Regions from separate parts of the Neobacillus sp. C211 genome, predicted to be linked through region 1. Evidence: riboswitches for the same ligand, from Rfam matches in the RefSeq annotation. Region 1 holds a riboswitch; each other region holds the start of a gene.

Region 1 (10,134 bases):
TTAAAGAAACAGTTAACGCACCTTTTGCTCTAGCAAATTTTGCTGCTTCTACTGTTTCAGGTGTTGTTCCTGAGTGCGAGCACAAAATAACCAGGGAATTACTTCCAAGTTTTGCATGATTGCGATGGATAAATTCATTTGCACTAAAAAGATGGGCATCAAGAACCTTTGCTTCACGGTCAATTACATACTTGCTTGGATACATAATGGCAGATGATCCTCCGCATGCTACAAAGAAAACATTGGAAATATTTCTTTTTTCTACCTCTGCTAATGCTTGTTGCACTTGATTTTTCACGTCAATTACTAATTCAGTCGTCATTTTGTTGCCTCCCTGATAAAATATTTTAGTGAATGAACACTAGTAAATTCTTTTAAACAATATACAACTTTATATAACGTTATATGTTGTTATATATAAATTACTATACTTTTAAACTCTAGTCAATTGAATTTTCAGAAAAATGAAACGACATTTCTCGACAAAAAGCAGCCAGGGGTCTTCCCTGGCTGCTTTTTCTTGTTACTCCCCTATATTGTTTTCAAACCATTCTTGGAGCTCTTTCAATGAGTTAAACGTAAAAATCTCCTCGCCATTTTGCCCATTATCAAACCCAGTGTTACCTCTTAAGGTAATTTGCCCTTCATTCTCAGAAATTAAGATAGCATAGGGATGATTAACATTTATATACCTTGAATCTAAATCGGTATCTACCCAATTCTTACTTCTCAGAAATGCTTCATAATGTTCCATTAAGATCCCTCCTATCTCTAAATATTGTTCCTCAAAACTTACTTATATTTGTAGATTTTATTCTGGTTTTTCAAAAAAATAAACCTATCCGCAAAATGGATAGGTTTATCATAGTTCAATTATTTTTGTTTATAATACGTAATCGCTAATGCAAAGGCTAAAACGGTGCCTTTAACAATATCCATCGCATAATATGGGACGGACATCATCACGAGTCCGTTTTGGAGAATCCCGATCAGGACGGCTCCAACAAATGTTCCAAACGCGTTGGCCTTTCCAGCCCCAAGGACTGAAAATCCAATATAGGCGGCGGCAACTGAATCCATTAAATAGGGAGCACCAGAGTTAATTTCTGATGTCAAAACCCTTGAAGCGAGCACAATCCCGCCAATGGAGGCAAACAGAGCCGAAAGCAAATACGCTGCCACTTTATATTTATTAACTGCGATACCTGATAGTCTCGCCGCTTCTTTGTTACCACCGATCACATACATATATCGACCATGCTTTGTATAGTTCAAAAAGATATGCACGAGGATCACGGTCACAGCCATAATGATAATAATCCACGGCACTTCTCCGATTTTTGCAAAAAAAGGACTGATCAGACCCGATGCCATCGAGCCATCAGGCATAACCATGTTTTGTGAAACAGTGGCCCCTTTTGTATACGTCAATGCTGTCCCTTGAATAATAAACATCGTAGCGAGTGTCATCAGCATATCTGGAATTCTCATTTTCACAATCATGAATGAGTTTAATGCACCTACTACTAATGATGCAGCAATCGCAGAAATGACCGCCACCAATGTGTTTTGTGAAAACCAAACAAACATCGAAATGACAATGGCGTTTGATAAGGAAGCGACCGATCCCACCGATAAATCAAAACCATCGACAGACAATGAAATCGTAATACCGATGGCGATAATCGTTACAATGGAGATCGAACGTAAGATATTGATGATATTACTGCCCTGAATAAAAGTAGGATTAGCCACTGAAAAAATAATAATAAGTGCAAGAATCGTAATAATCGTCCCATATTTATATAAAAAGCGAAATAACTCAAAGACTTTTTTTGCCGGGGCTTCCTGATTCTTTGCTGCAATATTTGCCTCCATTTTACCTGCCCCCTGTTGAATAAAATAATAGTTCTTCTTCGTTCGTTTCTCTCGTTTCAATTTCCTTTACGGACCTGCCGTCGTATAAAACATAGACTCGATCAGTAATCCCAATAATCTCCGAAAGCTCTGAAGAAGCATAAATAATCGCTTTACCCCGGTTCGCTAGTTCAGCGATTAACTCAAAGATATCCTTCTTTGCGCCAACATCGACGCCTTTGGTTGGTTCGTCAAAAATATATACATCTGCTTCAGCTACGAGCCACTTTCCGATTGCGACCTTTTGCTGATTCCCTCCGGAAAGATTCTGTACCTTGGTATCTTCTGAAGGTGTTTTAATTCCGAGGCGATGGATCAACTGCTTTGCCGTTTCTTTTTCTTTTTTTCGATCTAAAAAGCTTAATCTCTTTGAAAATTCACCTAAATTAGCAGCTGTTAAATTGGTTTCTACTGATTCAAGAACTAGGATTCCTTCCTTCCTCCGTTCTTCTGGAACTAAAGCAATTCCCTTTTTAACCGCTTGATAGGGACTCTTTAATTTTAGTTTATTGCCATGAAGAAAGATGTCTCCCCCCGTTAATTTCTCAGAGCCAAATAACGCCTTACACAATTCTGTTTTTCCAGCACCAACAAGCCCGGCAATTCCAATGATTTCTCCTGCTTTAACATGAATATGTAAATCTTTAATCTTCCCTCTATCTGAAAGTCCTTTTACCTCAAGGACCGTGCTTCCAATAGACGTATTCTTCTCTGGGAACTGTTCCTCTAATCTTTGACCCAGCATATGCTCCACCACTTTGTTGATGGTCGTATTAGTAACTGCCTCTTTTGCAACAAGTTCACCGTTTCTCATCACAGTTACTTCATCACAGACTCCAAAAATTTCTGGCAGGCGATGGGAAATAAAGATAACACCTACATTTTGCTTTTTTAAATCACGGACAATCCGGAATAGTTCCGTCGTTTCAGTATGACTCAATGGTGCTGTCGGCTCGTCTAAAATAAGAAACTTACATTGATTTGAAACAGCCCTAGCGATTAAGATCATTTGTTTTTCCGCTAACGTTAACTCACTTACTAGCTTCTTCGTCGGAAGCATAATGTTCATACTTGATAGTATTTCATCCGCTCTTTGATGAAGGTTTTTCCATTTCATCCATTGCTTTTTCCCCATGTTATGGACTGTATCGAGGAGCATAATATTTTCGGCGACGGTTAAATACGGAATGAGAGCCGTATCTACTTCTTGATAAACGATTTGTATTCCTGCGTCCTGTGCATTTTTCGGAGAACGAATCCTCAGGTTTTTCTCATCTAAGCTTATTTCACCGGTATAGTGGTCATAAGCACCCGCGAGAACCTTCATTAACGTTGATTTCCCTGCCCCATTTGCCCCAATCAAAGCTTGAATTTCTCCCGTTTTCATCGAAAAGTCGACCTGATTCAATGCCTTCACACCAGGAAACTCTATTGAGATGTTTTTCATCTCCAATGTTGATCTCATCAAAATCATCCCCCGTAAGCAAACACTCTCTTCATCTATTGAAAAAGAGAGTGTCTAGTTGTATACCGACTATTCTTTATAATGCTTCTTTAACGTCTTTATCCACTCTTCCTCAAATGCCGTCGATTGACCCCAGCCTGGGATAATTTTTGCCAGATTAACCATGTTTACAGGCTCTTTTGCTTTGAGAAGATTTTCTTGTGAAACAAGTGAAGCATCTAAATCAAAAGTCTGTGGTGTTTCTTCACCTGCAAGCTTTTTCGCAAGTATTCTCATATCAACAGCACCGATAAGTTTCGGATCGACAGCTGCTGTGTATTTCCAAGCGCTGCCTTTTCTTTGAATTTCTTGCAGATCCGCATTGGAAACATCGATTCCATAAATCTTCACTTCTTCACGTCCCGCTTCTTTCAAAGCTCGTGCTGCACCGATTGCAAAAGCATCCCAAGTAGCAAATATGGCATCCAGTTTGCCCTTTGGATATTTATTTAACATGGCTGCAACTGCGTTTTGTGTTTGTACACTTGTATCTGCCGCAGCCACACCAAAGCGTTCCACTTCTTTAATTTCAGGATTTTTTGAAAGGACTTCTTGATAAACCTTATTACGTCTAACCATTGCAGGGAAACCGTCGACCCATAGGTAGGCAATATTTGCTTTACCCTTTGTATTCTTTACTAGTTGATCAAGGGCTAAAGTTGCTAAGGCTTCATCATCCTGTGAAGTAAGCGTTACTCCATCAAGCTTCGCAATATTTGGATTGGAGTCAAATGTAACTACACTTTTTCCTTTTTCAACTATCTTTTTTACATCATTAACAGTCGCATCATCGTCACCATGAGAGATGATAAATCCATCATAATCCTGGTCTAATGCCTGATTAATCGCATCATGGAACTTAGCTGTATCACCATTTGCGGTAAACACGTCCACTTGAAAACCTAAGGCTTCTCCCTCTTCTTTTGCACCTGCTAAGAATTGGGCAGTATGATCATCACCGCCAATTTTACGGATAACCTTGATTTTTAACGGATCACCACTTGTAAACTTTTCAGATACACCTTCAAGTGAAACCTTTTTATGAGCGCTTGCTTGTTTTTTTTCTCCCTCAGAAGCACAGCCTGTGAGTAAGAGTGTTGCTGCTAACGCTGATACGAGTGTACTTTTAAAGATATTTCTTTTCATGATTAAAGCTCCCCCTTTTAGATTCTTATCAATACTCCATTACTCCGATTGGAAAGGTTTGTTTTTATATAAAAATAAAAAACCTCTCCAGAAAAGAGAGGTTTCATCACAAATTAAGGGACTACTCCTCTCTTATCTTTCAAAACAATAAATTGTTTTGCAGGATTTAGCACCAATTCCAAACGGAACGGTTGCTGGGCGTCATCGGGCCAGTCCCTCTGCCACTCTTGATAAGAGAACGTATTATTCATTTAAAGTAATAAATTAGATTTTAGTCTCCTATTAACAAGTTGTCAATAGTGTTTTGAATATTTCTAATATAGTTATTATTCCTACGCCTCAAAGCTTTTGAATATAAGTGCTGAAAAATATGAAGCGTTACAGCTATAGAAATAAATCCTGAAATGAAGAAAGGCTAACCATTTAATATATAGGCTAGCCTTCTTTTTCAAATTTAATTTCCATGAAGCATGTACATTTTTTAGAGCTGGTTTTTACTCCATTAATTCTGCTGGTAATTCGATCCGCTCTACTTTATTCACGATAAAGATATAAGATAATGCTCCAATGATCAAGACTGCTCCAATAAAGAATAATGCAGCACTGAAGGAATGCGTAGTACTTAAAATATATCCAACTACAATAGGGATTACGATACCAGCCAAGTTACCTGATGTATTAAATATTCCACCGCTTAGTCCAATGATTTCTTTTGGAGACATATCGCCAACAAGCGTCCATGTTGCACCTGCCATCCCTTTGGCGAAAAAGGCTACCGACATGATAAGCATGATGAGTGCTGCTGATGAAGTATAGTTAGCGAGAACAATAATACTTGAAAACAAGAATCCGATTATTATTGGTGTTTTACGTGCTACACCAAGTGACTTTCCACGCTTTAACAACCAGTCGGATATATATCCACCGACAATTCCACCTAAAAAGGCACCTGCATACGGGAGTGAAGCCATAAAGCCAACCTTGAGCATGGACATATGTTTTTCTTGCACAAGGTAGGTAGGGAACCAAGTCAAGAAGAACCAAACAATGGTATTGAGGCAAAACTGTGCAATATAGATTCCAATCATTTGTCGGTTGGTCAAAAGTAGTTTTGCATGAGCCCACCTGATTTTTATCGGTTTATCCCCTGCATTCGCCAAGCCGCCACCTTCCAGAATATAGTCAATTTCAGCTTGATTTGCTTTTGGGTGTTTTTTCGGTTCGTGAATATGTTTAAACCAAAAGAATGACGCTACAATTCCGGCCAATCCAGCAACATAAAAAATCATATGCCATCCAAATTTCTGTAAAAGAAATGCGAGTATAGGGGTAAACAAAGCAAGTCCAAAATATTGGGCAGAATTATAGACCGAGACGGCCCTGCCACGTTCATTTTGAGGAAACCACATGGCAGTTAACCTGCTATTCCCGGGAAACGAAGGAGCTTCTGCTATCCCGACGATAAATCTTAAGATGAATAACATCAGAAAACCACTAGTCCATCCTTGAAAAAAGGTAAACAGTGACCATACGAACAACCCAACCCCATAAACAACACGTGCTCCAAATCGATCGAGCATCCAGCCGCCCGGGATTTGCAAAAAGGCATAGGCCCAGTTGAATGCTGAGAAAGCTATACCCAATGAAACCGCATCCAGTTGTAGCTCTTTGGACATCACAGGTGCAGCTACACTTAGTGCTGAACGGTCAATATAATTGATTGCGGTCGTAATGAATAAAATGGTCAAAATCACATAACGTGTATTGGTTTTTTTCGTAAATGCCTTTAATTCTTTCATGTTAACACTCATAAAGTTCCCCCCTATTTAAAAGATGTCCATTCAAACGTATTGTTGGTCAATATCTTAGTCGCATCTTGTTGCAAGTATAATCCAATTAGATGATTGCTATAAGAAATACATGATAAAGCTTTCATTAACCTCCTTCCATTATTGATGATGTGTGTGATTTTCAGTTGAAAACCCTTACACCAATTATCAATTAATGTATACATTGATGTCAATATCCTATTTTCAGATTATTAGTTATTTTATATAAAAAATTGTATTTTGTCATAAATTCAACAAATTTAAAGGGTTTTATCTTCCTTTATATCTTGTGTAATGGTAACTATAATATTTCCATTAAATTTTCATTGACATTAATGTATACGTTGATAAATAATAAATATAGAAGATCTTCCCACAAACACTTAACTATACGGTTGGGAAAAAAGAATAAAAAGGAGAGTTATTATTATGAGTATTGTTATGGAAAAAACGCAACAAATAACAAAGATGACTGATCTAATGGCAAAGTTTGTATCCCTTGTCAGCTATAAACTTCCTGATGATGTGGAAAATAAACTGAAAGAACTTAGTGAAGGGGAAAATAATCCTCTTGCAAAAATCATTTACAAAACTATGTTTGATAACCAAAAACTAGCTTTTGAGTTAAAGAGACCTTCATGCCAGGATACAGGTGTTCTTCAATTTTTTGTAAAGTGTGGACAGAACTTCCCATTAATTGGGCAATTGGATAGAATTCTAAGAGAAAGTGTATATAAATCAACCAAAGAAACCCCTTTGCGTCACAATTCGGTAGAGACATTCGATGAATACAATACAGGAAAGAATATCGGAAATGGTACTCCTAGTATCTTCTGGGAAATTGAAGAAGACAGTGACAAAGTGGAAATTTATACTTATATGGCAGGAGGCGGATGTACCCTTCCTGGAGTTTCAACTGTTCTTATGCCTGGTGAAGGCTATGAAGGCGTTGTAAAGTTTGTCCTTGACCGTATGACAAGTTATGGACTCAACGCATGTCCTCCTCTATTAGTAGGTGTTGGAGTCGGTACTTCTGTTGAAACAGCCGCTTTAAATTCAAAATTAGCGCTTATGAGACCTGTTGGAAGTCAAAATGAAAATGAAAACGCTGCAAAAATGGAAAAGCTTCTTGAGGATGGTATCAATGCTATTGGCCTCGGACCTCAGGGACTTAAGGGATCTAAGTCAGTCATGGGTGTAAATGTTGTGAATACAGCAAGGCATCCTTCTACTATTGGGGTTGCGGTTAATACAGGATGCTGGTCCCATAGAAGAGGGAAGATTACCTTTGACAGTAATTTAAACTATGAAATTAATACTCACGAGGGGGCAACACTATGAGTAAGAAAGTATTAACCACACCTATAAAAGATGAAGATCTTAAGGATATAAGAATAGGAGATATTATCTACCTAACTGGTACATTAGTTACTTGCAGGGATGTTGCGCACAGAAGACTCATTGAGGAAAAAATTCCATTACCTGTTGATTTAAATGGTAAAGCCATTTTCCACGCGGGTCCCATTGTTAGAGACCATGGAAATGAAGAGTACGAGATTATTTCTATAGGTCCAACAACCAGTATGAGAATGGAAAAGTTTGAAAAGGAATTTATCGAAGAAACAGGTGTTAAACTCATTGTTGGAAAAGGCGGGATGGGAAAAAACACTGAAGAAGGATGCAAGACTCATAAAGCGCTGCATCTTGTCTTTCCAGCCGGAAATGCGGTTTATGCCGCAACAAAGGTGGAGCAGATTAAGGAAGTCCATTGGAAAGACCTTGGAATGCCTGAATCTCTTTGGGTATGCGAAGTAAATGAATTTGGTCCACTCATTGTTTCCATTGACGCAGACGGAAATAACATCTTTGAAGAAAATAAAGTGGAGTTCAATAAAAAGAAGGACGAACAATTTGAATTAATTAGTAAGCAAGTACGATTCATCAAGTAAATAGTCTATAAAAGGTACCCTTGTGGATATGACAAACAAAGGCTTTTAACCTATAAATGGAGCTGGTCTGGTGTGGTAATGCAGGTACTTCAAAGATCTCAAACAATTGTTCGTTATCAAAATAATAACGATAAAATATATTACGGAATTGTTGAAAATGATGAAATTTTACAATTAACCAGTAATTTTACTGAAATTCAAAACAATGAACTAAAATTTGATGGTGTAAAAGTTAAATATAATGATGTGAAAATTTTAGAGCCCGTTTCCCCCTCAAAAGTGATCAATTTCGGCTGGACATACGCTGCACATGCCAAAGAAACTGGGGGAAAGGCAAATCTCAAAGAACCATTTTTGTTTTTAAAACCTGCTTCTTCCTTGATTCCAAATCAAGGGGAAATCATTCTTCCTTCCAGTGATTTAACCAAGCAAGTAGAAATGGAAGGGGAAGTGGCACTTGTTATTGGTAAACGCGGAAAAAATATAAAAGAAGACGAGGCATTGGATTATGTTTTTGGCTGCACTGTATTTAATGATGTGACTGCGAGAGATCTAACAAAAGCCGATCCCCAGTTTACACGCGGAAAGGGTTTTGACACTTTTGGACCATTGGGTCCGTGCATCGTGACTGGTATAGACCCAACTAATTTAAGAATAGTTACTTCTTTGAACGGCAAAGTAGTACAAGATGGTAACACTAATCAGATGTCACTATCGATTCCTTTCCTAATCAGTTGGATTTCAAAGGTTATGACACTGGAGCCAGGTGATGTTTTAGCTACTGGTTCACCTGCTGGTAGTTGTCCAATGAAATCAGGAGACGTCGTATCTGTTGAAGTAGAGAATATCGGTAAGCTAGTCAATTATGTTAAATAGAAGAATTAAAATTTATAAAAAAGGCTGTAGAGGATTTCTTGAAATCTCTTCAGCCTTTTTTATTTTTTAAAATTGTATTTTTAACTAGGGAGAGATTACCTATATTGTGACTACCTAAATGGATGATATTGACATAGTGCGTATAGCCTCTAAAATTTCATTACGAGATCTATATCGATGGGATTGTAGCATCATACGAGCTGCTTCCGGTTCACCTGTTCGCATAATAGTAACGATGGCTTTGTGATCCATTATGGAGGGTGTTGGTTTAGGTCGAAGCTTAATCGTATATAATCGGGCACGATATAGTTGATCAGTTTGACTATCCATAATCCCTCTTAGACGCGGATTTTGAGCTAAATCAACAATGGTTTGGTGAAATTGCTCATCAAGGTCCGTCCATAACAGTAGATCGCCTAATTCTAATGCTTTTTCTTGTTCATCCACCAAATAATCAAGTTGGTCTAATTCTGCAGATGTGGCACGCTTAGTAGCAAGGCTACACGCAATGCCGTCAAGCCCTTCGACAACTTCATAAATTTGTTGTAAATCATCTGCTACAATTGGTGCCACAACAAACCCACGACGAGGTATGAGTCGTACCCATCCCTCCATCTCTAAACGCACGAGCGCTTCACGGACAGGCGTTCTGCTCATACCCAAGATATCAGCCATTTCCCTTTCTAATACGGTTTGTCCGGGAGGAAGTTGAAGATCTCGTATGGCATGTCGAGTAGCTAGATAAGCACGTTGTGGCAACCGTGATTCTCCATTTTTATCTAAACTGGATAAAAATGATTGAATGCTTTGAGAAAGAGAAGATTGATCTAATTCTTTCGAATTAACATCTTCCAATTTAAGTTCATCCGGAGTATTCATTGTATAAACACACTTCCCCAAAATTTGTTATAAT
Region 2 (10,134 bases), on a different contig from region 1:
AAGCAAAAACCTGCGCCATTAGCGGTGAAAAAGAATTTGGCACTGATTGAAGCAGGTAACCTGGAAGATGATTTAGTCAAATTGAAAGATGTGGACTGGGTCATTGAGGTGGTTGTTGAAAACCTCAATGTCAAGAAACAGGTATTTGAAAAGGTCGAGCAATACCGAAAACCAGGCAGCATTATCAGTTCCAATACATCTGGAATTTCTGTAGAAGCAATGATTGAAGGCCGTTCCGAAGAGTTCCAAAAGCATTTCCTTGGCACTCACTTCTTTAACCCGCCGCGCTATTTGAAATTACTTGAAGTGATTCCTACTCAATATACGGCTCCAGAAGTAATTTCATTCATGAAAACTTTCGGTGAGGATGTCTTAGGAAAAGGTGTGGTTGTCGCCAAGGATACACCAAACTTTATCGCTAACCGGATCGGGACTTACGGTCTGCTCGTAACTATTCAGGAAATGCTGAAGGCGGGCTTAAGTGTCGGCGAAGTAGACTCCATCACTGGGCCACTCATTGGCCGTGCAAAGAGTGCAACCTTTCGAACCCTAGACGTGGTTGGATTGGACACATTCTATCATGTGGCTAATAACGTCTATGAAAAAGTCGAAGGCAAAGAAAAGGAAGTTTTCGAAATCCCGGCCTTTTTGAAAGCAATGGTTGAAAAAGGATGGCTTGGAAGCAAATCAGGTCAAGGCTTCTTTTTGAAAAAAGGGAAAGAGATTCTTGAATTGGATCCAAACACATTAGAATATGGTCCACGTAAAAAGTTATCGACACCTGCGGTTGAACTTAGCAAGCAGGAAAAAGGGACAGCGAATAAATTGAAAGCGCTTGTATATGCCAATGATCGGGCCGGACAATTCTTATGGAATACAATGGCACAGTCGCTTGTATACTCTGCTCAGCTATTAGGCGAGATTGCTGATAATATCGTTTCCATCGACCGCGCAATGAAATGGGGCTTTGGCTGGGAAACAGGCCCATTCGAAACATGGGATGCGATTGGTGTGGAAAAATCCGTTCAAAAAATGAAGGAAGCCGGTCTTGAAGTTCCAGCCTGGGTAACGGAAATGTTAGAAAAGGGACATTCATCCTTCTATTTAGAAGAAAATGGCGAGTTGTTCTTCTATGATAACGGCCAATATCGATTGGTTGAACTTAATCCGAAGGCACTCGACCTGAAAAAGATTAAGAAACAAAAAGGTGTTATTAAAAAGAATAGCGGGGCAAGTCTGATTGATATCGGTGATGGCGTAGCTCTATTAGAGTTCCATTCACCTAACAATGCCATTGGTCTTGATATTGTTCAAATGATTAACTTTGCCGTGGAAGAAGTTGAGAAGAACTATAAGGGGCTAGTCATCGGGAACCAAGGAAAGAACTTCTGTGTCGGAGCAAACCTAGCGATGATGCTCATGGAAGTCCAGGATGACAATATTTATGAGTTGGATATGATTGTCCGTCACCTTCATAGTGCCTTGCTGAAAGTGAAATACAGCCCTAAGCCAGTCGTCGCTGCCCCGTTTGGAATGACACTTGGCGGTGGTGCTGAGGTGTGCCTGCCGGCTGCGCACATTCAAGCTTCAGCCGAAACGTATATGGGTCTTGTTGAAGTCGGTGTCGGCTTACTTCCAGGCGGCGGCGGAAACAAAGAGCTTTATATGAAGCACTTAGAAAACCTTCCAAACGGTGTACCATTTGACCTGCAAAATGTCGCAAATAAAGTGTTTGAAACGATTGCCACCGCAAAAGTTTCCACTTCCGCTGAAGAAGCACGTGAAAATAATTTCTTGGATTCTTCTGATGGAATCAGCTTTAATAATGATCATCTACTTTATGATGCGAAGCAAGCAGTGTTAGCCTTACACGAACAAGGCTATAAGCCGAAAGTACGCAGAAAGGTGCCGGTCGTTGGTGAAACTGGCTATGCGACCCTGTTACTTGGTGCCGAAGCGATGCGTTTATCTGGGTATATTTCAGAGCATGATCTGAAAATTGCCAAGAAAATTGCCTATGTGATTGCAGGCGGAAAAGTGCCATTTGGGACAGAAGTTGATGAGCAATATTTATTGGATCTTGAAAGAGAAGCTTTCTTAAGCCTTATTTCGGAGCCAAAATCCCAGCAGCGCATGCAGCATATGCTTGTGAAGGGTAAACCATTAAGAAACTAATTTTAAAAAAAGGGGGCTGACCCCCTCTTATAAAAGGTTTCGCTTAGATCGTTAAGAACGAGAGGATAGACCCCAAAATAGATTCGTATTTTTCTAATTTAACAGAAAGTGAGGGAACTTACATGAGAGAAGCGGTAATCGTTGCCGGAGCAAGGACCCCGGTAGGTAAAGCGAAGAAAGGTACGCTCGCCCATGTTCGCCCTGATGATTTGGGAGCATTGGTGGTAAAGGAAACATTAAGGCGTGCTGGAAATTATGAAGGGAATATTGATGATTTAATCATTGGATGTGCAATGCCTGAAGCGGAACAAGGCAACAACATGGCTCGTAATATTGGAGCTTTAGCAGGACTTCCATACACTGTACCTGCCATCACAGTGAATCGTTTCTGTTCTTCAGGATTGCAAGCAATTGCTTATGCCGCACAGGGAATCATGCTTGGCCACACCGATACAGCTATCGCTGGCGGTGCTGAATCCATGAGTATGATCCCCATGATGGGGCATGTCGTCCGTCCAAATATCAAACTAGCAGAAACGGCTCCTCAATATTATATGGGAATGGGTCACACGGCCGAGCAAGTGGCGATGAAATATGGAATTTCCCGCGAGGATCAAGATGCTTTTGCGGTAAGAAGCCATCAGCGTGCCGCAAAAGCGATTACCGAAGGGAAATTCTTCGATGAAATTGTTCCAGTCGATGTGACGATTCGGACGGTCGGTAATGACAATAAGCTTGTTGAAAAAACAATTCAATTTTCACAGGATGAAGGCGTTCGCCCAGATACAAATTTGCAGACATTAGGTAAACTCCGCCCGGCTTTCTCCGTGACAGGTTCGGTAACGGCTGGTAATGCCTCACAGACAAGTGACGGGGCTGCCGTCTTGCTTGTCATGGACCGTGAAAAGGCAGAGGCACTTGGTCTTAAGCCATTGGCAAAATTCAGATCCTTTGCTGTTGGCGGTGTCCCGCCTGAAATTATGGGTGTTGGACCGGTTGTTGCGATTCCAAAAGCGGTTAAACTTGCAGGTCTAGAGTTATCGGATATTAACTTATTTGAATTGAATGAAGCCTTTGCTTCCCAATCCCTCCAAGTTATTCGTGAATTAGGTCTAAATGATGAAATTGTTAACGTAAATGGAGGCGCCATTGCCTTAGGACATCCGCTTGGATGTACAGGAGCAAAATTAACGCTCTCACTCATTCACGAATTAAAACGCAGGAAAGAACAATTTGGTGTAGTAACCATGTGTATTGGCGGCGGAATGGGTGCAGCGGGCGTATTTGAATTACTTTAATCCATTTTGGGCTGTCCCAAGCAAACTGCAACATATACCTTTTACAAGGGGGCGGCTATCTGCCCCCACTAATCAAAGATTAGGAGGAATAAATAATGGCAAACCAAACAGAAAAAATCATTAAAGGCGGAAGCTTTTTAATTGAAGATATTTCTTATGAGCAACTATTTACACCGGAGGATTTTACCGAAGAGCATTTGATGATTGCGAAAACAGCAGAAGATTTTGTTGAAAAAGAAGTGGTTCCACAGCTTGAACATTTAGAAAACCATGAGTTTGACCGGACGGTGAAGCTCCTTAAAAAAGCCGGTGAACTTGGGTTGTTAGCAGTTGACGTACCGGAGGAATATGAAGGCTTAGCCCTAGATAAGATTACCTCATCGCTACTTACCGAAAAAATGGCTGGAGGCGGTGGTTTCTCTCTTTCTCACGGGGCACACGTGGGAATTGGTTCCCTGCCAATCGTGTTATTCGGGAACGAGGACCAAAAACGCAGATATTTACCTGCCCTTGCATCAGGTGAAAAGCTGGCCGCTTATGCCTTAACTGAACCGGGTTCTGGTTCTGATGCCCTTGGTGCCAGAGCAACGGCTAAATTAAATGCTGCAGGTACTCATTATATTCTAAACGGGGAAAAGCAATGGATTACCAATGCCGGTTTTGCTGATGTATTTGTAGTATATGCAAAAATTAATGGCGAGCAATTCACTGCATTCATTGTTGATCGGGATTTCGCTGGAGTTTCAACTGGTGCAGAGGAAAAGAAAATGGGAATTAAGAGTTCTTCCACTCGGACGCTTATTTTAGAAGATGTTCCCGTTCCTGTCGAAAATTTATTAGGTGAAATTGGTAAAGGTCATGTGATTGCCTTTAACATCTTAAATATCGGGCGTTACAAGCTTGCAGTTGGCAGTGTGGGTGGTTCCAAGAAGGCCTTTGAATTGACTGTTAAATATGCAAATGGGCGTCAACAATTTAAAACACCAATTTCACAATTCAATTTAACCAAAGAAAAATTCGGAACCCTGGCCTCTAAGATTTACGCGGCAGAAAGCTCTGTTTATCGTACCATAGGTCTGTACGAAGAAAACCAAGGCAAACTTTCAACTGAAGAAGAAAAGGATATTAAATTAGTGGCAAATTCAATTGCCGAATATGCGATTGAGTGTTCATTGAATAAATTCTTTGCAAGTGAAGTATTAGCCTATGTAACGGATGAAGGTGTACAAATTCATGGTGGATACGGATTTATGCAGGAGTATCCAATTGAAAGAGCATATCGTGATGCACGTATTCAGCGTATTTTTGAAGGAACAAATGAAATTAACCGCCTGCTAGTGCCAGGCACCTTATTGAAAAAAGCGTTCAAGGGAGAGCTCCCATTATTCCAAAAGGCAGTGGCCCTTCAAGAGGAATTAATGATGTTAACACCAGAAGAACCTGGTGATGAGCCACTTGCACAGGAAAAATATCTTGTAAGAAATGCAAAAAAGATTGCCCTTTTAGCAGCTGGTTTAGCCACGCAAAAATATGGCAAGGCACTTGAAAAAGAGCAGGAAGTTTTAGCAAATATCGCGGATCTTATTTCTAACGTGTATGCAATGGAGTCCGTTGTGTTACGTACTGAAAAGGCGATTGCAAAAACTGGTTTAGATAAGAACAAGCAGAAACTTCTTTATACACAAATTTACTGCCAAGAAGCCTTCAATGAGCTTGAGGCGATTGCCAAAGAAACATTAGTGGCTGTTGAACAAGGCGATACCTTGCGTATGATGTTGTCCTCGCTTCGTAAATTTACACGTCATACTCCAATTAATGTCATTGTGAAAAAACGTGAAGCTGCTGATATCATAATTAAGGCTGAACGCTATCTTGTTTAATTAAATCAGGCTCCCTTTCTATTAGGAAGGGGGCTTAAATTTTTATATTAGAAAAGGAAGGAATTTTGAAAAATTAGTCGAATTTTTTGTAAGTAGAACATATTTTTTGCATTAGGATTTTGAAAAACGGTATGATAATATTCAATTGACACTAATAAGTCATTGATATTTTATAGGAAAAGGCGGTGATATTGATGTCTCTGACGTTTTACTGGTATCCGAAATGCGGCACTTGTCGAAACGCGAAGAAATGGCTGGATGCCCATCAGCTTTCCTATGAAGAAGTACATATTGTTGAACATCCTCCAAGTCGTGAGGAATTGCAGGAATTTTATCAAAAAAGCGGACTGGAATTAAAGAAATTCTTTAACACAAGCGGTATGAAATATCGTGAATTAGGTATAAAGGATAAAATGAAGTCTGCAACTGATGAAGAACTGCTAGAATTACTGGCTTCCGATGGCATGTTAATCAAACGGCCGATTTTAACTGATGGTGAAAATGTCACCGTGGGCTTTAAAGAAGAAGAGTATGAAAAAATGTGGCTGTAAGCCTGCTCTTCCTTCATTACTAATGGGAATCGATTTATTTCGATGATAGATTTTAAAAAAATAAATGGAGGTTTTTTAAGATGAGTACACCAAAAGAATTACGGTATTCAGAAGAACATGAATGGGTAAAGGTTGAAGGGGAAAAAGTGCGTGTTGGGATTACTGATTTTGCACAGCATGAATTAGGAGATATCGTTTTCGTTGAACTTCCAGAAGTTGGCGATGAGATATCTGCTGACGAACCATTTGGAAGTGTTGAATCTGTAAAAACCGTTTCTGAGCTTTACGCTCCAGTTAGTGGTAAAGTCGTTGAAGTAAATGAAGATTTAAGTGATAGCCCTGAGTTTGTCAACGAATCTCCATATGAAAAAGCATGGATGATTGTCATTGAATTATCAGACAGCAGCGAACTAGACAAGCTCATGACTGCTGAACAATATGAAGAAATGATTAAAGAAGATTAATTAATCCCGAAAAAGCACCTTGTCAAGGTGCTTTTTCTCTTAATTTCCCACTTTTTCTTCTACTATTTTAGGGGACCTTATAATAAATATATTGAAGAGGGTGGGAGAATGACGTTAAAACAGCAAAGAGTCGATGTTACTGATCGAGTGATTGGCAAAATGAAAAATGGGGAAATGGAACTGTTTCTTGATAATACACCGATTGGAAAAATGAAGCTTTCAGATCACATGCAAGTAGAATTAGAGCATCATTTTGAAGTGGATCAGCAAAAAATCTATCAACATGTCACGACAACAGAAAACCCTAATGCAAAATATACAGATTGTGATGATGGAGGTTGGTGTTAACTAGGTAAATTTCACGTGAATTCTGAGTCAAAACACTATTTTTAAAATGACAATAATGATAAAGTTAACATAGGCAGAAGAATACACACGTAATCAATATTTTAGAATATGTTAACATAAACAACTTCTAATACAGGTGATGGATGATGAATGATTCGTATGTTGACAAAGTTCTTATTGTCGAAGGAAAATCAGATAAAAATAAGGTCAAAAGAATTGTTAAGGAACCAGTAGAAATTATTTGTACCAATGGTACAATCAGTATCACAAAATTAGATGAACTAATTGAATTTCTTGAGGATAAGGATGTCTATATTCTTGTGGATGCCGACTCCTCAGGTGAAAAGCTTCGCAAACAGTTAAAACGAGAATTTCCGAAAGCGGAACATTTGTATATTGACCGGATGTATCGTGAGGTGGCAACTGCGCCAGTGCACCATTTGGCAACCGTTCTAATAGGGGCGAATATCGATGTTCATACTGAATTTTTAGAAATGGGTTAAAAGATATATGAACGAATGGAATCGAACAGATTTATCTGCCTTTCTTGAAAAAAAGGCGACCGGGTTAGTCTATTTTTATACACCCATGTGCGGTACCTGTCAGGTAGCTTCAAAAATGCTGCAGGTCATTGAGCAACTAGTAGAGTTAGATATGGGAAAAATGAATTTAAATTTCTACCCAGACCTTGCTAGGGATTTAGCAATTGAAAGTGTCCCTTGCCTATTATTTGTTGAAGCCGGCAAGATAAAAGAAACCCTCTACGCTTTTCAATCAGTTCCATTTTTGCTTGAAAAAATAAAACAGCATTTATCCTAAGCAGATGCGCGCTTGCATCTGCTTTTTAGGTGTACTCAAGCCTCTTAAGTAAAATCCTACCCGAGAAGAGAGGGAACAGTCCGCAACATGGTCTCTTACGGACAAAACGCATTAGCTAGCCTTTTGTGCATACCATTTAATGTTGACGGTCTCTTATTTAAATTGTGCATAAAGCGAGGGAGCTGATTTGGATAGATAATGAGTTCATTGAGTGGGGCTTTATAACAAGTAAAATGGGGGTTGATAAAAACTACATAAGCCTCAATAGGGATTCGATATTCATTAAGGTCTTTAAAACTCATAATCCACATCCTTTCGATTTCGAATCTAACTTCATTTTACAAAATGCTGCCCTTTAATCAGCAGTAATGTTTGAATAATTCTCAACACTTTTCAAAAAATTCTCTCCATCCGACATATTTCTCAGGAAATCTCCGTAAATCACCTCCAAAAGGTTGTTAATTGTCGACCACTTTAAAGAGGATTTCATGCCCCGTTCCTGTATATTTAATATAAGAGAGCAGACCGGAGTGGTGGATTATGATAGAGATGCTGAAAAACTTTCAATTAGCAATCAAACAGCAAAGGCATGTTCTGCCGTTACTAGAACATATCGATTTGCGAGTGAATTTGGTTTGTGAACAAAAAGCCATTCAGATTATCATAAAGAATGGAGAAATTTTCATACTTCATGATAGCGAAGTGACACGAACGATATCCGAAATCCGCGGTGACCTTAAGGCAATGAAACAACTACTTGAAGGGAAGGAACGGTTAAGGGCCCTTGAACATAACGGCCAATTACGTATTTCCGCTCCAATTCGCAGCACATTATTACTAGAATCTGTCTTCTATTTGACAAAGGCACAGGAAAATTTACCAAAAATAACAAATTTCTAATCAGAGCTATTGACTCGGAATTAAACTTACTGTAAAGTTTTAGGTGAATAATCAAATAATAAAGACAATTCAATAAACATTCTTATCGAGAGTGGCGGAGGGACTGGCCCTTTGAAGCCCAGCAACCGGTTTATAACACAATCACACGGTGCTAAATCCAGCAGAGCGGAGATGCTCTGAGAGATGAGGAGAGAGTCCCCCTCTTCTATGAAGCGGGGGTTTTGTTTGTTGCATTGCAAAAAAGGAGGAAGTAGTATGGGTGAAAATCAAAAGAAGTATCGTTTTGAAACATTGAGTGTTCATGGTGGATTGTCTCCGGATCCGGTAACGGGGGCTCGAGCCGTTCCGATTTATCAAAACAACGCCTATCAATTTAAGAATACAGAGCATGCGGCAAACCTATTTAGCTTAGCGGAACCTGGGTACATATACACACGCATTCACAACCCTACTACTACCGTTTTTGAAGAAAGAGTAGCATTATTGGAAGGCGGCGTTGGTGCCCTAGCAGTTGCTAGCGGTATGGCAGCGATTACCCTCGCCATTTTAAATATTGCTGAAGCTGGCGATGAAATCGTATCGGCATCAAATCTCTATGGAGGAACATATAATCTTTTTGCAGTGACGCTTCCAAAATACGGGATTAAAGTGAAATTTGTTGACCCTGAAAATCCGGAAAACTTCCGTGCTGCTATTACCGACAAAACAAAGGCTGTTTTCGCTGAAACGATTGGTAACCCAAGCCTTCGTGTACTTGATATTGAAAAAGTCGCCGATATTGCTCATGCAGCAGGTGTTCCATTAATTATTGATAACACCTTTGCCACTCCATATCTGTGCCGGCCAATTGAATATGGTGCCGATATTGTGATTCATTCTGCCACCAAATGGCTCTTAGGAAATGGAACAACTACAGGTGGAGTTATTGTCGATGGTGGGAAGTTCGATTGGAATTCGCCGCGATTCCCTGGTTTTACAACGCCAGATGCCAGCTACCATGACCTGGTTTATGCAGAAGCCCTAGGTGAGATCGCCTATATTATCAAAGCACGTGTCCAATTGCTGCGTGACTTAGGACCGGCATTAAGTCCGCAAAATTCCTTCCAGTTTATCCTTGGACTTGAAACACTGCATGTTCGAATGAAGGAGCATGTGGCTAATACTAAAGAAGTGGTGGAATATTTAACTAATCATCCTGCTGTGGAATGGGTATCTTATCCAGGACACCCGTCCCACCCAGATTATGAATTAGCCAAAAAGTACTTGCCAAAAGGTGCAGGTTCCATGGTTGTCTTCGGGATTAAAGGCGGTAAAGAAGCAGGAGCCAAATTAATCGATTCGATTACTCTATGGGCGCATGTGGCAAACGTTGGCGATGCAAAAAGTTTAATTATTCACCCAGCAAGCACCACCCATCAGCAATTAGATGCTGATGGCCTGAAAGCTGCAGGTGTAACAGAGGATTTGATTCGCCTTTCAATCGGTATCGAGAATGTTGAGGATTTAATCGAAGATCTCGAATCAGCTATTTTGGCTGCTACTGGTGTAATCTCATTAAAGGTAAATGCATAAAAGTTACCAAAACTTATTTTTCCGAATATGAAGTTATTTTCATTGACACCCCTTTTTATCCATGATACGATAACTTTCGTAATATAATTACTTAAACAAATTAACGTTTTAATTGAATATAGGTTAC
Region 3 (10,134 bases), on a different contig from region 1:
GTTGCTTCCTATTGTTTTTATTCATAAATTTTCTTTTGCTATTTTTTAAATTTATTTGTCCTAATACTGGCAAACCTACAATACCTTCAATCTCTTTTACATCCTTAATCGAATCGTCCCAATACTCTCTAAACATTGCAAGGCCAACTCCAAGGAAAATTCCAATCACTGCACCAATTGCGACGTTTAAAGACAAACTCCCAACGATCTTAATCGAAGGATCTCCATCTGTATCACTTAATAGCTTTATATCCTTAACATTAAACAGCTCATACATTTTATTGACCGATGTTTTAGCTATGGTATGTGCAAGCTTCTTAGTACTTTCCAAATCATGATCCCTTACTACTACATTGATAATTTGTGAATTTCTATTATTTTGAACAACTATCTTTTTCTCTAATTCGTCATCATTTATATTAAGCTCTTTTTTAACAGAATTAAGCACGATTGGACTCTTTATGAAATCAATTGTTGAAGCAAGCAGCATACTAAGTTCTTGTGTATCACTATAATTACCCTCTTCCTTTGTAAGTTTGCCAATTAGGATATTTTCAGTAGCTTCATAGGTTGGCTTTAGTAAAAATAGGGATAAACCAACAGTCAAAAGAGATACACATATTACTGTAAGAATGATGGTTACTATTCTCTTTCTAATAATGCGAAGGAACTTTTTTAGATCTATTCTTTCGTCCATGGTGACCTCCAAAACTAATATTTTTATTACTCAGTTTTTACCATTTGAATCAGTCATGAGAGAACTGAAACATCCCGCTCCATCGTTAGCAATACATTCATCCCTCTAATTACTCTTTATAACGAACACAAAGGTGCAAATTAACAAAAAAGTGTTGGATTCTACCTTGAATTCATCGTGTCTTCTTCTGGAGTAGAATAATAATTATGTACTCCTTTATCCCTAATATAGTTTGATCCTATATTCGAATATAAACTATTTCTCATAGACTCTTTTGAAAATTCTATTATTGGATTATTGCCCTTTACTATATGAGCGTCCCATATTAAACCTTCAAATTTATTATCAGAGCCACTTACTGTTATTACTTCTTTAGTTAATTTAGAGACTTGAATTTGAAGCCCATTAAAATCATTACCAGAACTTTCATTTGGAACACTCATCGAGCTATTAATATCAATACAGCTTATACAGTCATCCAAGGTTAGATTAATAAATCGATTGCCGTTAATAAAGCTATATTTATTACTATCCTTTGGTTTTTCAGCTTCCAATTTAACACCGGTATGAAATCCTGCAATTCTAATATCAGTAAAATTAACAAAACAAATGAATTGACCTGGGCCACCAGCATAAAGATGAAGACCTGTACCCCTATGTGAGCCGCTGGTGTTTAAGAGTGTAACATTTTTGATTTGAGTTCTATCCCATGACCAAAATTTTTGAATACCGTCTAAGTAAATAACATCTGAATCAAAGTTAGCATCTATTATTTCAAGAACTCCATTTGATATTGACGCATTTTTTTTCACATCAATTGCTTGAAAGTTCCCTTCTATTCTTAACCTAGTATTTTGACCAAATTCCAATTCAACACCCTCTTTTAAAACTAATCCTTTCTTTAGAATATAACTCTTATTTCCAAGTAACTTTACTTTTCCAATTTTTGTTTCATGGCTGTAATTTATTGCTTCTTGAATGGATCGTGAATCGTCTTTCAAATCATCACCGTTAGCTCCAAATTCATCCACATTCACATATTCGTTTTGGCCAGTGCCAGTCCTTGTAACGACTTGATGCTCATTTTTAAATAAAAAAAGAAGGCCTACAATAAAAATAATGGCTGAAATATATATAGTTGTACTCCTTCTAATCATAATTCTCTCCTTACAATCCCTCAATTAATTCTTTATATAATTAATTATAGTTCATTATAATGAACAAATCAACAATATTATCCCATAATTAGGTAATTAAGCTCGTGTACAATGGATGTTAATAATACCTTACTAACGCTTCACCCAAACAGAAAGGAGGCACTTACAATTTAGAAGGATCGATCGTCTGCTAGACTTAAAACATTTTCCAATAACATCTTACAAAATTGGCTTGTGCAACAATAACTAAATTTTCAAGATGTTGTATGAATGTTCTGATTTTCGTAATCCATTTTGATTTTGACCGACTGTTGTTGTCCTTTTTTTACTCCTATTATTTTCAAACCAGTCATAAGTTTTCTCTAAACCAGACTGAAAATTATGAAGTGGTTCCCACTCCAGGTCCTGTTTAATCTTTTTATTTTCCAACCTGGAAAATTTGATATCACCTTGCTTTGGCTCTTTATAGATTACTTCTTTTATATCTTCCAAATTTCCGAGAGTATAAATAAAATCGTTCACACTTGTCTCTGTATTAGTTGATAAATTATAAACCCCTTTGAGATCATATTCAACGCCGCGATAAATGGCATATGCAACATCTTCTACATATATAAAGTCCCTAGTTTGCTCTCCGTCACCAAAAACCTGCAGTGGCTGCCCTTCTAAAACATTATTAATAAAAATGGAAATGACTCCACCTTCACCGACTGTTCCTTGCTTAGGACCAAAAACATTTGAAAAGCGGTAACAAAGTGTATCAACACCAAACATTTCAGTCCACTTTTTGCAGTATAGTTCCCCTACCCATTTATTGATTCCGTATAGTGATAGAGGATCACATAAAGCATCTTCTTTCAATGGAATATCACCATTAAGACCATAAACGGCTGCTGAAGAAGCAAATACTACCTTTTCCACTCCATATTTGGTTGATAATTGAAGTATATTTGTCAACCCTAGGATGTTTGATTGTGAATCTAGGTATGGGTTCACCATTGATGTTCCGACATTTACTTGTGCTGCCAGATGAATAACTACATCAAATCGATTAGATTGGAATACACCCTCACACGTTTGGTCTTCTACGTTTAATTGATAAAATTTATGTTTGAACTTCACATTATCCTTATTTCCTGTAGAAAGGTTATCAATAATGTAGACTTCATCACCTTCCTTAAAAAATCTTTCAGCAACAAAGGAACCTATAAAGCCATACCCACCAGTTACAAGGACCTTCATATTTTCACCTCTATATATTTTGTCTAATTGTTATAACTATTTTTTGCCTTTTTGTAGGGCGTTTCTTAACTCAATTAAGTCTTTCTCATTTATCAATCCGGATTCTAGTGCAATATCTATAAAGATATTCCAATTTTTTACATTCCCCTTGCCATTATCATTTGTATCAGATTTTGTGGTATCTTGGCTTAAAAGTGTTTGTATGTCTACATCTAGTATTTTGGCTATTTTACCCAAAATTTCAATTGAAGGGTTACTCTGGATATTTCTTTCGATTTGACTTAAGTAAGATTTTGAGATAGATGTTTTCTCAGCTAATTGAGATAAGGTAAGGTTTTTCTCTTTCCTTAATTTTTGAATTTTTTTTCCTAACATAATAGGCCTCCTAAAATAAATTTCACTCCTCTCTTAAATATCATTATAGTAAACATTTTGTTCTTTGTAAAGAACAAGGGCAATCACCTAATACTTTTGGTAAGTGCTTTATTACGAACAACACTTAACTATTAACTCATTTTTAATAAAATAAATTGACACCACCGCTAAGTTGTAGTAAATTTTATAAATAGTCTAAATATTTGATTCTTATCAAGAGAGGTTGAGGGAATGGCCCTACGACGCCTCAGCAACCATCAATGGCTTCATTCATTGAAAAGGTGCTAAGTCCTGCAAATTAGCTGCTAATTTGCAAGATAAGAAGAATGACATTGTGGTCGTGCCGACAAAAGTCTTCTTCTTATAGAAGACTTTTTTTATTTTTATAAAACAAGGAGAGTGCATTATGTACAAAATTGATACGAAACTTGCCCAAATTGGAAATCGGAGTGAAACAGCAACTGGAACCGTAAATCCGCCTGTATACTTTTCAACGGCCTTCCGCCACGAGGGAATTGGCCAATCAACTGGGTTTGACTATACCCGAACCGGAAATCCTACGCGCCAGCTCTTAGAAAAAACAATTGCTGATTTAGAATGCGGTGATCAAGGATTTGCCTGCAGTTCAGGGATGGCAGCGATTTTAACCATTCTCTCTTTATTTGAAGCTGGTGATGAATGGTTGGTTAGTGAAGATTTATATGGCGGTACATACCGCTTATTAGAAAAAGGTTATAAAAAATGGGGCTTGAATAGTCAGTATGTCAATACCTGTTGTCCGGAAGAGATTGAAAAGAAAATTACGCCTCAAACAAAGGCTATCTTCCTTGAGACACCAACCAATCCACTTATGCAGGAATCCGATATTGCCGCTGTTTCAAAAATTGCAAAACAGCACGGATTATTATTAATAGTGGACAACACTTTCTATACTCCATTATTACAACAGCCGATTACCCTTGGCGCGGACATTGTCATCCACAGTGCAACGAAATACCTAGGAGGACATAATGATGTCCTTGCCGGTCTTGTCGTCGCAAAGGGGAAAGAGCTTTGTGAAGCATTAGCCTTTCATCATAACGGTGCCGGAGCGGTACTGAGCCCGTTTGATTCTTGGTTACTAATGCGTGGTATGAAAACATTGTCCCTTCGCATGGAAAGACATGAAAAAAATGCAAGGAATATCGTTGAATTTCTTTCGGGGCATGATGCAGTTACTGATGTCCTTTACCCGGGACGCGGTGGAATGGTATCTTTCAGAATTAAAGATGAAGCTTGGGTTAATCCATTTTTACAAGGCTTAAATCTAATCAGCTTTGCGGAAAGTTTAGGTGGAACGGAAAGCTTTATCACTTATCCAGCAACGCAAACCCATGCGGATATTCCTGAAGAAATCCGAATTCAATCCGGCGTCTGCAATCGTTTATTGCGTTTCTCCGTTGGACTTGAGGATTCACAAGATATAATTCAAGATTTGGAAAAAGCTTTTGCCCATGTTCAAGAAGGAGTGATTGCATAATGGCACACGAAGAATACACATTTGAAACCAGGCTCCTTCATAATAAGCACAAAATTGATCCTACAACAGGAGCGGTTAGTGTACCCATACAGCATGCATCCACTTTTCACCAATCTGATTTCGATCAGTTTGGCAAGTACGATTATGGCCGCAGTTTAAATCCGACAAGGGAAGCACTTGAAGATGTCATTGCTGAACTTGAAGGCGGGTTAAAAGGCTTTGCCTTTGCATCCGGCATGGCCGCCATTTCCACGGCATTTCTCCTGCTATCTGCAGGTGATCATATTGTCATTACGGAAGATGTCTACGGCGGTACATTTCGGATGGTCACAGAGGTCCTCACGCGGCTCGGAATTGAACATACCTTCGTCGATATGACGAATTTAGATGAAGTAAAACAAGCCATTCAGGCAAATACAAAAGCATTTTATGTGGAAACACCATCGAATCCATTAATGAAAGTGACTGACATTAAGGCAATTAGCAATTTAGCTAAGGAAACGGGCGCGTTAACATTTGTCGATAACACCTTCCTTACCCCTTCCCACCAACGGCCATTGGAGTTAGGAGCCGATGTCGTGCTCCATAGTGCGACGAAATTTTTATCGGGCCATAGTGATGTCGTTGCCGGACTTGCTGTCGTCAAGGACGAAGACTTGGCGAAAAGATTAGGCTTTTTGCAAAATGGGTTTGGGGCGATCTTAGGTGTTCAAGATGCATGGCTCGTTTTAAGAGGGATCAAAACGCTGCACGTCCGACTAGAACAATCACAAAAATCGGCTATTAAACTAGCTGAATTTTTAGATGCGCATCCGCTTGTTGAAAAGGTTCATTACCCAGGGTTGGAAACTCACCCACAATATCAAATTCAAAAAGCGCAAGCAGCTGGTCCAGGAGCGGTCTTATCGTTTGAATTGGCTAATGAAGATGCACTTCGCACCTTTCTTGCCAATGTAAAAATTCCTGTATTTGCTGTCAGTCTCGGAGCGGTAGAATCGATTCTATCCTATCCAGCAAAAATGTCCCATGCAGCCATGCCTCAGGAAGAGCGAGAGAAGCGCGGGATTACAAATAGTCTTGTTCGCTTATCGGTCGGACTTGAAAATCCTGATGATTTAATGAAGGATTTTTCACAGGCATTTAAGCAGGTTGAACAAAGTCAGTTGGTCTTTCAACGAGGAGAAACATCATGAGTCTTTTAGAAAAATTAAAAAATCAAATTTTAATAGCTGACGGAGCGATGGGTACTCTGCTTTATTCCTACGGAGTCGATTCATGCTCTGAGGAGTTGAATTTATCTCAGCCGGAACAAATCCAAAATATCCATCAGGCATACATTGACGCCGGAGCGGATGTCATCCAAACCAATTCCTATGCTGCTAACTATTTAAAATTGCAGCGCTATGGATTAGAAGATTCAGTTAAAGAGATTAATAGTGCCGCAGTCCGTCACGCCAAACAGGCAGCTCAAAATAACGCTTATGTGCTTGGAACAATGGGTGGAAACCGCGGGATTAAAACGAACTCTATTACAATAGAAGAAATAAAACGAAGCTTTCGTGAACAGCTTTATTGCCTCCTTCTCGAAGGGGTGGATGGAATATTACTTGAAACCTTTTACGACCTAGAAGAACTTGAAACCATTCTAACCATTGCGAGGAAGGAAACGAAGATTCCGATTATTGCACAAGTTTCCCTTCAGGAGCCTGGATTTTTACAGGATCGGACGCCAGTAAATGACGCCTTAAAAAGACTTGAAGGACTTGGGGCGGATGTCGTTGGTCTTAATTGCCGACTAGGCCCCCATCATATGCTGCTAGCACTTGAACAGATTGAAATTCCGAAGCATGCCTATCTTTCTGCCTATCCAAATGCCAGCCTTCCAACTTATACAGACGGAAAGTTTCATTATGAAGGGGATCCAGATTATTTTCGGAACTCAGCTAAAGCGTTCCGAAATCAAGGGATTCGGTTGCTTGGGGGCTGCTGTGGTACCACACCTGAACATATCAAAGCATATGCTTCTGAACTAAAGAATAGTGTTCCAATTACTGAAAAAGTAGTAAAATTAGAGCCAAAGAAGATAATCGTTGAATCTCTTGCGCCAAAAAGGGAGTTTACTCCCCTGCAGGAACTCGTGAAAGAGAGACCATCGGTTATCGTTGAATTAGATCCACCTAGAAAACTAGATACAACAAAGTTTTTCCAAGGAGCTAAAGCCTTAAAAGAAGCGGGAATCGATTCGATTACCTTAGCTGATAATTCACTAGCAACGGTCCGAATTTCCAACGAATCGCTGGGCTATTTAGTGAAACAGGAATTAGGAATGCGTCCGCTCATTCATATTGCGTGCCGTGACCGCAATATTATCGGCTTGCAATCGCATTTAATGGGTCTGCATACGCTTGGGATGAATGATGTTCTTGCTATTACCGGTGATCCTGCAAGAGTTGGCGATTTTCCAGGTGCATCATCTGTTTACGATGTCTCCTCCTTTGAACTTATTCAAATGATTAAGCAGTTGAATGAAGGATTGTCTTTTTCAGGGAAAGATCTGGGACAAAAGACAGACTTTAGCATTGCGGCAGCCTTTAATCCCAATGTCCGCTCACTGGAAAAAGCCGTGAAGAGACTTGAAAAAAAAGTTCATTATGGGGCAGATTACTTTATCTCCCAACCGGTTTTTTCAGAGGAAAAATTACTCGAAGTCTATGAACATACAAAACAACTTGATGCACCAATCTACATTGGCTTAATGCCGCTTACTAGCAGTAAAAACGCTGAGTTCCTTCATAATGAAGTACCTGGAATCAAAATTGCGGATTCTATCCGCACCCGGATGGCCCAGTTGGGTGATGATCCGATTCAAGCTGCTAAAGAAGGAATTGCCATTACCAAGTCACTAATTGATACAGCTTTAGATTTATTTAACGGTATTTATTTAATTACACCATTTTTACGCTATGAATTAACTGCTGAATTGGCGTTATATACCCGTCAGCGTGCTAGTGAATTGAGGAGGAGCACCTATGCCGAAAACACCATTTACTGAACAACTCAAAAAACGAATCCTCGTGATGGACGGGGCAATGGGTACCATGATCCAGGAAGCAAATCTTACAGCGGAAGATTTTGGCGGCGAGCAGTATGAAGGCTGTAACGAAAACCTAGTGTTAACCGCCCCCTCTGTCATTGCCAATATTCATCGTGAATACCTAGAGGCTGGGGCAGATATTATTGAAACCAATACATTTGGGGCGACCAGCCTTGTTCTGGATGAATATGATTTAGGGTTTAAAGCCTATGAGATTAATAAAATCGCTGCCTTTCTTGCCGTTAAAGAAGCCTACAAACTTACAACCGATGAATGGCCGCGCTATGTGGCAGGCTCGATGGGCCCGACCACAAAAACATTAAGTGTAACAGGCGGCACGACCTTCGATGAACTTGCAGCATCCTATGAAGAACAAGCAATCGGCTTAATTGATGGCGGTGTGGATTTACTCCTCCTAGAAACAAGTCAAGATATGCTGAATGTAAAAGCAGGATTTGTTGGGATTGAAAGAGCGTTTGAAAAAACCGGTAAAACTCTGCCGCTGTTTATTTCAGGGACGATCGAGCCAATGGGTACAACGCTCGCAGGGCAGTCAATTGAATCGTTTTTTATTTCCGTTGAACATATGAATCCCGTTGCTGTGGGACTTAACTGTGCAACAGGGCCAGAATTCATGCAGGACCATGTCCGCTCATTAGCAAATCTGGCGTCGACGGCAGTCAGCTGTTATCCAAATGCAGGTTTGCCTGATGAAGAAGGTCATTATCATGAAACACCAGAGACTTTAGCCAAAAAGCTGTCTGATTTTGCCGCCCATGGCTGGCTTAATATTGTTGGCGGCTGCTGTGGTACCACGCCAGACCACATTAAGGCTATTGCCGAGGCAATGAAACAATATCAACCAAGGGAAGTCAAAACATCTACTGTTCATATGGTTTCGGGTATCGAGCCATTCATCTATGACGATCCGACGTTAAGACCGATTATGGTCGGTGAACGGACCAATGTCATTGGCTCTCGCAAATTCAAACGGTTAATCACCGAAGGGAAATTTGAGGAAGCGTCAGAGATTGCACGAGCCCAAGTCAAAGGCGGCGCGCATGTAATTGATCTTTGCCTCGCCGACCCTGATCGTGAAGAAATGGTTGATATGGAAAACTTCATTAAAGAAGTCGTCAAGAAAGTAAAGGCTCCCCTTGTGATTGATTCAACCGACGAAAAGGTCATCGAGAGAGCACTTAAATATTCACAAGGAAAAGCAATTATCAATTCGATTAACCTTGAAGATGGTGAAGAACGATTTGAAGCAGTTGTCCCATTAATCCATCGCTATGGTGCTGCTGTCGTTGTAGGCACCATTGATGAGGAAGGTATGGGAGTAACTGCGCAGCAAAAGCTAAAAATTGCCAAAAGGTCACATGATTTATTAGTGAACAAATATCATCTGAAGCCGCAGGATCTCATTTTTGATCCGCTCGTTTTTCCAGTTGGTACAGGTGATGAACAATATATTGGTTCCGCCAAGGCTACAGTAGAAGGCATCCGGTTAATCAAGGAGCAACTCCCGGAAGTACAAACGATTCTTGGAATTAGTAATGTCTCCTTCGGGCTCCCTCCTGTCGGTAGAGAAATTCTAAACTCTGTCTTCCTTTATCACTGCACCCAGGCTGGACTTGATTATGCTATTGTTAATACAGAAAAACTAGAACGGTTTGCATCTATTTCAAAAGAAGAAGTTCAATTAGCAGAGGCCCTCTTGTTTGATACAACAGATGAGTCGCTCGCTACATTCACTGAATTTTACCGCGGCAAAAAGAAAGAACCGAAAACAACCGTTCCAAATATGACCTTAGAAGAGAGACTCGCCTATTATGTGGTTGAAGGTACAAAAGAAGGCTTGCTGCCGGATCTAGACCTAGCGCTTGAAACGTATCCTGCCCCGCTTGATATTATTAATGGACCATTAATGGACGGGATGAAAGAGGTTGGCCGACTCTTTAACGACAACCAGCTCATCGTTGCTGAGGTGCTCCAGAGTGCTGAAGTAATGAAAGCAGCCGTTTCGCATTTAGAACCTCATATGGAAAAA

What was found. Region 1 has a riboswitch for S-adenosylmethionine ahead of ACSU6B_RS11670 (sugar ABC transporter substrate-binding protein). Riboswitches for the same ligand answer to the same signal wherever they lie in the genome.
Region 2: another riboswitch for S-adenosylmethionine. It lies ahead of ACSU6B_RS02955 (O-acetylhomoserine aminocarboxypropyltransferase/cysteine synthase family protein); the one in region 1 lies ahead of ACSU6B_RS11670 (sugar ABC transporter substrate-binding protein).
Region 3: another riboswitch for S-adenosylmethionine. It lies ahead of ACSU6B_RS03365 (methionine biosynthesis PLP-dependent protein); the one in region 1 lies ahead of ACSU6B_RS11670 (sugar ABC transporter substrate-binding protein).

Annotation. Positions count from the first base shown of each region.
Region 1 is NZ_JBPXRO010000010.1:110,515-120,648, forward strand. It holds gene ACSU6B_RS11650 (SIS domain-containing protein) at 1-322, opposite strand, end outside; gene ACSU6B_RS11655 (hypothetical protein) at 524-754, opposite strand; gene ACSU6B_RS11660 (ABC transporter permease) at 874-1,878, opposite strand; gene ACSU6B_RS11665 (sugar ABC transporter ATP-binding protein) at 1,880-3,382, opposite strand; gene ACSU6B_RS11670 (sugar ABC transporter substrate-binding protein) at 3,452-4,567, opposite strand; SAM riboswitch class I at 4,697-4,804, opposite strand; gene ACSU6B_RS11675 (MFS transporter) at 5,062-6,378, opposite strand; gene ttdA (L(+)-tartrate dehydratase subunit alpha) at 6,826-7,737, shown strand; gene ttdB (L(+)-tartrate dehydratase subunit beta) at 7,734-8,345, shown strand; gene ACSU6B_RS11690 (fumarylacetoacetate hydrolase family protein) at 8,424-9,221, shown strand; gene ACSU6B_RS11695 (GntR family transcriptional regulator) at 9,336-9,980, opposite strand.
Region 2 is NZ_JBPXRO010000002.1:225,562-235,695, forward strand. It holds gene ACSU6B_RS02910 (3-hydroxyacyl-CoA dehydrogenase/enoyl-CoA hydratase family protein) at 1-2,175, shown strand, start outside; gene ACSU6B_RS02915 (acetyl-CoA C-acetyltransferase) at 2,298-3,473, shown strand; gene ACSU6B_RS02920 (acyl-CoA dehydrogenase family protein) at 3,569-5,353, shown strand; gene ACSU6B_RS02925 (arsenate reductase family protein) at 5,548-5,904, shown strand; gene gcvH (glycine cleavage system protein GcvH) at 5,985-6,368, shown strand; gene ACSU6B_RS02935 (YusG family protein) at 6,477-6,716, shown strand; gene ACSU6B_RS02940 (toprim domain-containing protein) at 6,863-7,219, shown strand; gene ACSU6B_RS02945 (thioredoxin family protein) at 7,227-7,535, shown strand; gene ACSU6B_RS02950 (SCP2 sterol-binding domain-containing protein) at 8,076-8,435, shown strand; SAM riboswitch class I at 8,515-8,625, shown strand; gene ACSU6B_RS02955 (O-acetylhomoserine aminocarboxypropyltransferase/cysteine synthase family protein) at 8,691-10,007, shown strand.
Region 3 is NZ_JBPXRO010000002.1:300,769-310,902, reverse strand. It holds gene ACSU6B_RS03385 (YveK family protein) at 1-697, opposite strand, end outside; gene ACSU6B_RS03380 (glycosyl hydrolase family 28-related protein) at 859-1,854, opposite strand; gene ACSU6B_RS03375 (NAD-dependent epimerase/dehydratase family protein) at 2,101-3,096, opposite strand; gene ACSU6B_RS03370 (helix-turn-helix domain-containing protein) at 3,133-3,471, opposite strand; SAM riboswitch class I at 3,679-3,795, shown strand; gene ACSU6B_RS03365 (methionine biosynthesis PLP-dependent protein) at 3,878-4,990, shown strand; gene metC (cystathionine beta-lyase) at 4,990-6,183, shown strand; gene ACSU6B_RS03355 (bifunctional homocysteine S-methyltransferase/methylenetetrahydrofolate reductase) at 6,180-8,042, shown strand; gene metH (methionine synthase) at 8,020-10,134, shown strand, end outside.